DNA from 3 places in the Kosakonia calanthes genome. Region 3 is predicted to be linked to each of the others. Evidence: predicted binding sites of a transcription regulator. Region 3 holds the regulator's gene; each other region holds the start of a gene.
What was found. The regulator sigma-54, encoded in region 3, starts transcription at its own class of promoters, with help from an activator protein. The targets are predictions, from matches to a motif close to GTTGGCACANNTTTCGCTNT.
Positions count from the first base shown of each region.

Region 1: a site for sigma-54 is predicted at 1,930-1,949, ahead of glnA (glutamate--ammonia ligase). Genes of this name have one in related genera too.
Region 2: a site for sigma-54 is predicted at 1,784-1,803, ahead of AAEY27_RS15515 (amino acid ABC transporter substrate-binding protein). Genes of this name have one in related genera too.

Region 1 covers NZ_CP151800.1:4,687,420-4,690,703, reverse strand. Annotated here, with positions in the region: gene glnL (nitrogen regulation protein NR(II)) at 1-167, opposite strand, end outside; gene glnA (glutamate--ammonia ligase) at 431-1,840, opposite strand; gene typA (ribosome-dependent GTPase TypA) at 2,221-3,284, shown strand, end outside.
Region 2 covers NZ_CP151800.1:3,299,190-3,302,473, forward strand. Annotated here, with positions in the region: gene corC (CNNM family magnesium/cobalt transport protein CorC) at 1-32, shown strand, start outside; gene lnt (apolipoprotein N-acyltransferase) at 38-1,576, shown strand; gene AAEY27_RS15515 (amino acid ABC transporter substrate-binding protein) at 2,075-2,995, shown strand; gene AAEY27_RS15520 (amino acid ABC transporter permease) at 3,154-3,284, shown strand, end outside.
Region 3 covers NZ_CP151800.1:585,283-588,566, forward strand. Annotated here, with positions in the region: gene rapZ (RNase adapter RapZ) at 1-365, opposite strand, end outside; gene ptsN (PTS IIA-like nitrogen regulatory protein PtsN) at 411-902, opposite strand; gene hpf (ribosome hibernation promoting factor) at 983-1,270, opposite strand; gene rpoN (RNA polymerase factor sigma-54) at 1,293-2,726, opposite strand; gene lptB (LPS export ABC transporter ATP-binding protein) at 2,775-3,284, opposite strand, start outside.

The sequences.
Region 1 (3,284 bases), 680 kb from region 3:
AGCAGTTCAGGGAGCGGAGTGCCGAATAATTTGCGCGAGCTTTGCGCCAGCAACTGTTGTGCCGCAGGGTTGGCGTAATGAACCGCCAGGTCGTCATCAACGAGCAGGATGCTGTTGATTAAAGAATTGAGGATCTGCCCAGCATCGGGCACCGCGCCGCTTGCCATTTAGCAGTCTCCCGGAGATATGCACCAAGTTAGTGCAGTATAGCGTTTTTATAGATTAAGGCGTCAGATCAGGACGTTGGTGGAGAAAAAAGCCCATCCTGGGATGGGCCAAAAGTTCCACGGCAACAAATCCTCTGGCGTCTTACTCGCCGCTGCTGTGTTGGCTGCCTTCGCTCACCCCGGTCACATAGTTATCTATGCTTCCGGGGATTCACTCAGTTGCCGCCTTGCTGCGACAAGAAATGCGCCGAGTATTTAATACATTAAACGCTGTAATACAGTTCGAACTCTACCGGGTGCGGAGTCATGCGAACGCGGTCGTTCTCTTCAATACGCAGGGCGATGTAAGCATCGATAGCGTCGTCAGTGAACACGCCGCCCGCGGTCAGGAACTCGCGGTCAGCGTCCAGTGCATTGAGCGCTTCTTCCAGAGAGCCTGCAACCTGCGGGATTTCTTTTGCTTCTTCCGCTGGCAGGTCGTACAGGTTTTTATCCATCGCTTCGCCCGGGTGGATTTTGTTTTTAATACCATCCAGGCCTGCCATCAGCAGCGCAGCAAAGCACAGGTACGGGTTCGCAGCCGGGTCCGGGAAACGCACTTCTATACGACGTGCTTTCGGAGACGCCACCACCGGGATACGGATAGAAGCAGAACGGTTACGTGCAGAGTAAGCCAGCATAACCGGCGCTTCATAACCCGGGACCAGACGCTTGTAGGAGTTGGTGGTCGGGTTGGACAGGGCGTTGATTGCTTTCGCGTGTTTGATTACGCCGCCGATGTAGTACAGCGCCATTTCAGACAGGCCAGCATATTTATCGCCAGAGAACAGGTTGGTGCCGTTCTTGGACAGGGACATGTGGCAGTGCATACCGGAACCGTTATCACCGAACATCGGTTTCGGCATAAAGGTCGCGGTTTTACCGAAGCGGTGCGCAACGTTGTGAACCACATATTTGTAAATCTGAATTTCGTCCGCTTTTTTGGTCATGGTGTTGAAGCGGGTTGCCACTTCGTTCTGACCCGCAGTCGCCACTTCGTGGTGGTGAGCTTCAACAACCAGACCCATCTCTTCCATCACCAGACACATGGTGGAACGCAGATCCTGAGAGGAATCAACCGGCGGAACCGGGAAGTAACCGCCTTTAACTGCCGGACGGTGACCTTTGTTACCACCTTCGTATTTGGTGGAAGTGTTCCATGCGCCTTCGATATCGTCGATAGCAACGCTGGAACCGGAAATGGAGGTGCCGAAGCGAACGTCGTCAAACAGGAAGAACTCCGGCTCTGGCCCGAACAGAACGGTGTCAGCAAGACCGGTGGAACGCAGGTACTCTTCTGCACGTTTAGCAATGGAGCGCGGGTCACGATCGTAGCCCTGCATGGTGCCAGGTTCGAGGATATCGCAGCGGATGATCAGCGTAGGTTCTTCGTAGAACGGGTCAATGACAGCGGTAGTCGCGTCCGGCATCAGCACCATGTCGGATTCGTTGATGCCTTTCCAGCCACCAATCGAAGAACCATCGAACATTTTACCTTCTTCGAAGAAGTCGGCGTTTACCTGATGAGCTGGGATAGTGACGTGCTGTTCTTTACCTTTGGTATCTGTGAAGCGCAAATCAACAAACTTCACTTCGTGCTCATTCAGCATCGTCAAAACGTGTTCAGCGGACATACTTAAACTCTCCCGGAATTGTCATTGTCGTCGTGGAAACGAGGTCTTCTAATATTACGTAAACCTGGCGTAGTTGCCGTACAATAGATAAAGCGAAATCTATGCCAACTTTTAAATCGCCCTAAAAAGGCGTTATTATGCTCGGCATAGTGCAAAAGGGCTGCACCATGATGGTCATGTTGCACCAATATAGTGCTTTTATGTGAACATAGAGCACCGTATTGGTGCAATTTTCGTTAATTGCCCCTTTTCACGCTCCGTGAAAGCGATCACAAAGCAACTCTGCAATACTTGTTTGCGGAGGATGTTTGTGATCCTGTTTAGTCCTTCGATTAATACGTGTACAATAACGCGCTATTTCTAATGCCTGAGGCAAAGTTGTGATCGAAAATCTGCGTAACATCGCCATCATTGCTCACGTTGACCACGGTAAAACGACCCTGGTTGACAAGCTGCTGCAGCAATCCGGTACGTTCGACGAACGTGCTGAAACTCAAGAGCGTGTGATGGACTCCAACGATTTGGAGAAAGAGCGTGGGATTACCATCCTCGCTAAAAACACCGCTATCAAATGGAATGATTATCGTATCAACATCGTTGATACCCCGGGGCACGCCGACTTCGGTGGTGAAGTTGAGCGTGTAATGTCCATGGTCGATTCCGTGCTGCTGGTGGTTGACGCATTTGACGGCCCAATGCCGCAAACGCGCTTCGTGACCAAAAAAGCATTTGCCCATGGCCTGAAACCGATTGTGGTAATCAACAAAGTTGACCGTCCTGGCGCGCGTCCTGACTGGGTTGTCGATCAGGTATTCGACCTGTTCGTTAACCTCGACGCGACCGATGAGCAACTGGACTTCCCGATCGTTTACGCTTCTGCGCTGAACGGTATCGCGGGTCTGGACCACGAAGATATGGCGGAAGACATGACCCCGCTGTATCAGGCGATTGTCGACCACGTACCGGCTCCGGACGTTGATCTCGACGGCCCGCTGCAGATGCAGATCTCTCAGCTCGATTACAACAACTACGTTGGTGTAATCGGCATTGGCCGTATCAAACGCGGTAAAGTGAAGCCGAACCAGCAGGTCACTATCATTGATAGCGAAGGCAAAACCCGCAACGGTAAAGTCGGTAAAGTGCTGGGTCACCTGGGTCTGGAGCGTATCGATACCGATCTCGCCGAAGCTGGCGACATCATCGCGATTACCGGCCTGGGCGAGCTGAACATCTCTGACACCATTTGCGATCCGCAAAATGTTGAAGCGCTGCCGGCGCTGTCTGTTGATGAGCCGACCGTAACCATGTTCTTCAACGTCAACACCTCTCCGTTCTGTGGCAAAGAAGGTAAATACGTTACCTCTCGTCAGATCCTTGACCGCCTGAACAAAGAGCTGGTGCACAACGTTGCACTGCGCGTTGAAGAAACCGAAGACGCTGATGC
Region 2 (3,284 bases), 2.1 Mb from region 3:
ATGATTCTCCGCAACCGAAACTGGATGAGTAATGTAAATGGTATTTGCCGCATTGTTTGAGCGTCAGCGCGTACGTCTGCTGCTGGCGTTAGTTTTCGGAGCCAGCGGAACGCTGGCTTTTTCTCCTTATGACTTCTGGCCCGCCGCGCTCATTTCCCTGGCGGGTCTGCAAGGTTTAACCCTTAACCGCCGCCCTTTACAGTCCGCCTGGATTGGTTATTTCTGGGGGCTGGGCCTGTTTGGCAGCGGCGTACATTGGGTCTATGTCAGCATCGCGCAGTTCGGCGGTATGCCTGGCCCGGTCAACGTGTTCCTCGTGGTGTTACTGGCAGCGTATCTGTCGCTGTATACCGGGCTGTTCGCCGGAATTTTGTCGCGCCTGTGGCCACAAACCACCTGGCTGCGCGTGGCAATTGCCGCGCCTGTGGTTTGGCAAATCACCGAGTTTCTGCGCGGCTGGATCCTGACCGGTTTCCCGTGGTTGCAGTTTGGCTACAGCCAGATTGACGGCCCGCTGAAAGGCCTTGCACCGGTGCTGGGCGTCGAAGCGATCAACTTCCTGCTGATGGTGGTGAGTGGCCTGCTGGTGCTGGCGCTGGTTCAGCGTAACTGGCGCCCGTTGGTTGCCGCCGTGGTGCTGTTCGCGCTGCCTTTCCCGCTGCGTTTTATTCAGTGGTATCAACTGCTGCCAGAACGCACCACGCAAGTGTCGATGGTGCAGGGCAATATTCCGCAGTCGCTGAAGTGGGATGAAGGCCAGCTGATTAATACGCTGAAAATTTATGGTGACGCCACGGAAAAAGTGCTGGGCAAATCGCAGCTAATTATCTGGCCTGAATCGGCGATTCCGGATCTGGAAATCAATCAGCAGCGTTTTTTGAACACGCTGGACGATGTGTTGCGAACGAATAACAGCACGCTGATCACCGGGATTGTCGATGCACGGCTGAATCAGCAAAACCGTTACGACACTTACAATACGGTGATTACGCTCGGCAAAGACAACGCCTACAGCTACAGTTCGACCGATCGCTATAACAAAAATCATTTGGTGCCGTTTGGCGAGTTTGTGCCGCTGGAGTCGATTCTGCGTCCGCTGGCCCCATTCTTTGATTTGCCGATGTCGTCGTTCAGCCGTGGTCCTTATGTGCAGCAACCATTGCTCGCGCATGGCTTTAAACTGACCCCGGCGATTTGCTACGAGATCATTCTCGGCGAACAAGTGCGCGACAACTTCCGCCCGGATACGGATTTCCTGCTGACCATCTCTAACGACGCCTGGTTCGGTAAGTCGATTGGCCCGTGGCAACATTTCCAAATGGCACGTATGCGTTCGCTGGAGCTGGCGCGTCCGCTGCTGCGCAGCACCAATAACGGCATTACCGCCGTGATTGGCCCGCAAGGTGAGATTCAGGCGATGCTGCCGCAGTTCACCCGCGAAGTGCTGACCACCAAAGTGACGCCGACCACCGGCTTGACGCCGTACGCGCGGATGGGCAACTGGCCGCTGTGGGTTATCTCTGCGCTGCTCGGTTTTGCGGCGTTGGTGATGAGCCTGCGTCAACGCCGTCGTTAATCTCCCTGCCTCTGCTTTTGCCCGGTAACGCTTTGCTTACCGGGTCAACCTTCCGCCAATATCTTGCTGATTCTGTTGGCGTTTTATCGCCGGATGGCGACTGCGCTTATCCAGCCTACGGAGGCGTTGTAGGCCGGATAAGCGAAGCGCCATCCGGCAATTACTTCCCAAGCCAGATAAACGCAGCACCATCCGCCGCAAAATCATTTTGGCATGCCCTTTGCTTATATCTACCAGGTCGCTATGAAATCCGCTTATGTGCAATCAGTCGCACCGGCAGGGAACAGTAGCAGCACTAATCTGGTGCAATGGAAGATTTTTGCCTCTTAACGGTGCGGCGCGCCTCGCAAAAATAAACAATACCGCAGCAAAACCTTTACATTAAGCCAGACTAAATGTAACAAACACACACAACACTGCACGCTTATGTCGCAGCACATAAAAACAACACAACGGGTATCAACGTGCTTTTCGCACTGACGATAAAGGAGTCTGGATATGCAATTACGTAAACTGGCCGCCGCGATGCTGGTAATGGGAATGTCCGCCGGTCTGGTTCATGCTGAAGATGCAAAACCTGCCGACGCAGCGGGTCAGCAATCCACGCTGGATAAAATCGCCAAAAACGGCGTCATCGTCGTCGGTCACCGCGAATCATCTGTACCGTTCTCCTATTACGACAATTCACAAAAAGTTGTCGGTTATTCTCAAGACTACTCCAACGCTATCGTTGAAGCGGTGAAGAAAAAGCTTAACAAGCCGGACCTGGCCGTGAAGCTTATTCCTATCACTTCACAAAACCGTATTCCGCTGCTGCAAAACGGCACTTTCGACTTTGAGTGTGGTTCCACCACCAACAACGTTGAACGTCAAAAACAAGCGGCCTTCTCTGACACCATTTTCGTGGTGGGTACGCGTCTGCTGACCAAAAAAGGCGGCCCGATCAAAGATTTCGCTGACCTGAAAGGCAAAGCCGTGGTGGTGACCTCTGGTACCACGTCTGAAATTCTGCTGAACAAGCTGAACGACGAGAAGAAAATGGATATGCGCATCATCAGCGCGAAAGACCATGGCGACTCGTTCCGTACACTGGAAAGCGGCCGCGCTGTCGCCTTTATGATGGATGACGCCCTGCTGGCCGGTGAACGTGCGAAAGCCAAAAAACAGGATAACTGGGAAATCGTCGGCACTCCGCAATCCAAAGAAGCCTATGGCTGCATGCTGCGCAAAAACGATCCTGAGTTCAAAAAGCTGATGGATGACACCATTGCTCAGATCCAGACTTCAGGTGCTGCGGAAAAATCCTTCGATAAATGGTTTAAAAACCCGATTCCGCCAAAAAACATGAACCTCAGCTTCGACCTCTCTGACGATATGAAAGCGCTGTTCAAAGAACCGAATGACAAAGCTCTGAACTAATTACAACCATTAGGGGCGGGTTTACCTGCCCTCTCGATTGTCGAAGTTGCACGGACAGACTATACGTTGAATGGTCGTTCCCCACTCAGCGTGAACACTCGCACTTCATACAATCTTCGAGGGTAGCGCTGCTACCCTTTTTTTTCCGGAGTAGATTTATGTCCATAGACTGGAACTGGGGAATATTCCTGCAACAGGCCCCGTTCGGCAACACCACCTATCTTGGCTGGCTATGGAGTGGTTTTCAGGTCACCATCGCGCTTTCTGTGACGGCCTGGATTATCGCTTT
Region 3 (3,284 bases):
AAATTACTCTCTTCATCGATGGCGCTTTCCAGAGACAGATTTTTGCTGGAGAGCGGGTGCAGGCGTCGCGTATCGCTATAACGGCGGATCAACGTGTTACGGTCAGCATCAAGAAACAACAGTTGCGGAGAGAAGGCCTCCGGCAGATTGCTCATTGCCTGCTCAAAGATTTCCGGTGATTCCGGCATGTTACGCACGTCGATACTGACGGCGGCGGAAATCTGACGGTCGGCGAGCGTTTGCGCCAACTCAGGCAACAGCACCACCGGCAGGTTATCGACACAGTAGAAACCCATGTCTTCCAGTGCACGTAGCGCCACGGATTTCCCTGAACCCGAACGACCACTGACGATCATCAGGACCATGGGCCATTTCTCCTCAGAACGACTGATAAAAAGCGTGTTACCCCGTTACGCATCATCACTCTCGCCTTCCGTCTGCGTGATTATCTGATACAGCTCTTCATCAGTTTGCGCGCTGCGCAGGCGCCGACAGATGGTTTTATCCGCCAGTCGCTTGGCGACCAGCGAAAGCGTATGTAGATGCGTTTTGGTTTGATCGGCTGGTACTAACAACGCAAACAGCAGATCGACGGGTTGATTATCGATAGCGTCGAAAGCAATGGGCGTTTCGAGTTGCACAAAAACGCCAACGGCGCGCAGCGTGTCTTCCTCGAGCTTACCGTGTGGAATGGCGATACCGTTACCAATGCCGGTACTGCCCATTTTTTCACGCGTAAGGATCGCCTCGAAGACGACCTGCGGCGGCAGACCCAACTGTTTTGCCGCCAGTTCACTGATGATTTCCAGAGCACGTTTTTTACTCTGGCAGTGAACGCCGCTACGGGTACATTCCTGGTTAAGGACATTGCTCAGTTGAAGAGCGGAATCGTTATTCATCATAATTTCACCTAAGCGGCGTCGAAGCCAGCACCCAGCCGGGTTGCGGCGGGGTGCAACGCGCCAGACGGACGCCCGGACAATTAGTGTTGTTTCAGTTTATCTTTATGTTTGTTTAACTGCCGCGAAAGTTTATCAATTAAACCATCGATAGCAGCATACATGTCCTGCCCTTCCGCACTGGCATGCAATTCACCTCCGTTGACATGCAAGGTGGCATCCGAGATGTGAGTCACTTTCTCCACTTTCAACACAATATAGACCTGATTGATCCTTTCGAAATACTGCTCGAGCTTGGCGAATTTACTGTTCACAAATTCGCGCAGAGCATCGGTGATCTCGACGTTTTGTCCTGTGATGTTAAGCTGCATAGTGTCTTCCTTATCGGTTGGGTCAAACCAACTGTTTGCGCTGATTTGACGGCGGAATGGATAAAGATTCTCGATACTTCGCGACGGTGCGCCGCGCCACCATAATTCCCTGATCGGAAAGTATGGTCGTCAGCTTACTGTCGCTCAGTGGTTTTGCAGGGTTTTCTGCGGCGATCAATTTCTTCACCAGTGCGCGAATAGCCGTGGACGAAGCTTCGCCGCCGCCTTCGGTATTCACATGGCTGGAGAAGAAATACTTCAATTCAAAAATGCCGCGAGGGCTGTGCAGGTACTTCTGCGTCGTCACACGGGAAATGGTGGATTCGTGCATCTCGACGGCTTGGGCGATATCTGCCAGCACCATCGGCTTCATAAATTCTTCACCCTGCTCAAAGAACGCTTGTTGCTGCTCGACAATGCAGCGACTGACGCGTAACAGGGTGTCATTGCGGCTTTCCAGGCTTTTGATCAACCACTTCGCTTCCTGCAAGTTACTGCGAATGAACTGCGTGTCGGCGTCATTACGCGCGCCACTGCCCATTGCGGCATATTGCTGGTTGATTTGCAGACGCGGGATACTGTCGGAGTTTAACTCCACGGTCCAGCGCCCGTTATGCTTGCGCACCAGCACATCAGGAATGACATATTCCGGTTCGCCAGTTTGGATCGACTGACCAGGGCGCGGATCCAGAGATTGGATCAGATTGACCGCTTCTTTCAACACATCTTCTTTCAGGCGCGTGACGCGCATTAACGTGCGGAAATCGTGATTGGCGAGCAGATCCAGATGATCGCAGATGATAAGCCGGGCTTCTTCACACCACGGCGTGTCTTTCGCGAACTGGGAAAGTTGCACTAACAGGCAGTCGCGCAGATCCCGCGCCGCCACGCCGACCGGGTCGAAGCGTTGGATGCGCTTGAGCACCGCTTCCACTTCATCAAGACCGACGTCTTCGTTGCCCATACTTTCCAGCACCTCTTCCAGCGACACGGTGAGATAACCGGTATCGTCAACGGCATCAACAATGGAGGTCGCGATAGCGCGGTCAGTATCGGAAAACGGCGTCAGTTGCACCTGCCACATCAGATAATCTTGCAGAGATTGCGTGGTTTCGCCTTGGTAAATCGGCAGCTCGTCATCAATATAATCACTGCTGCTGCCGGAAGGGGTGCCTGCGGTGTAAATCTCATCCCAGCTGGCGTCCAGCGGCAGCTCGTCGGGCATCTCTTTCTGTTCGAGTGCGTCGACGGTGTCCAGGCCTTCGTTTTCCTGGGTTTGTTGGTTATCCACTTCTTCATGAAGGTCGGTTTGTTCCAGCAGCGGATTACTCTCCAGCGCTTGCTGAAGTTCCTGCTGAAGTTCCAACGTGGACAACTGCAACAGACGGATGGCCTGTTGCAGTTGTGGCGTCATGGCTAGCTGTTGGCTAAGCCTTAGTTGCAAACCTTGCTTCATATTCAGAGCAGCACTCTCCGACAAAAAACGTCAATAAACCCTACCCTATCAGAGTCTGAAGTCTTCCCCAAGATATACGCGCTTAACGTGTTCGTCTTCAAGGATTTGCTGCGGTGTGCCGTGCGCGATCAAATGCCCCTGACTGACGATATAAGCACGTTCACACACTGCCAGCGTTTCGCGAACATTGTGGTCAGTAATCAACACGCCCAGGCCGCTGTCGCGCAGGTGTTCAATGATACGTTTAATATCGATAACCGAAATTGGGTCAACGCCCGCAAATGGCTCATCGAGTAAAATAAATTTCGGGTTCGCCGCCAGCGCGCGAGCAATTTCCACACGTCGACGTTCGCCACCGGAAAGCGATTGGCCCATGCTGTCGCGCAGATGCTCGATATGGAACTCTTCCATCAGCTCATTGGCGCGATCTTCACGCTGTTCGGCGGTTAAATCATCACGAATTTGCAGCACCGCCATCAGGTTGTCGTAGACGCTCAGGCGGCGGAAAATCGACGCTTCCTGCGGCAAATAGCCGATGCCGCGACGCGCGCGCGCATG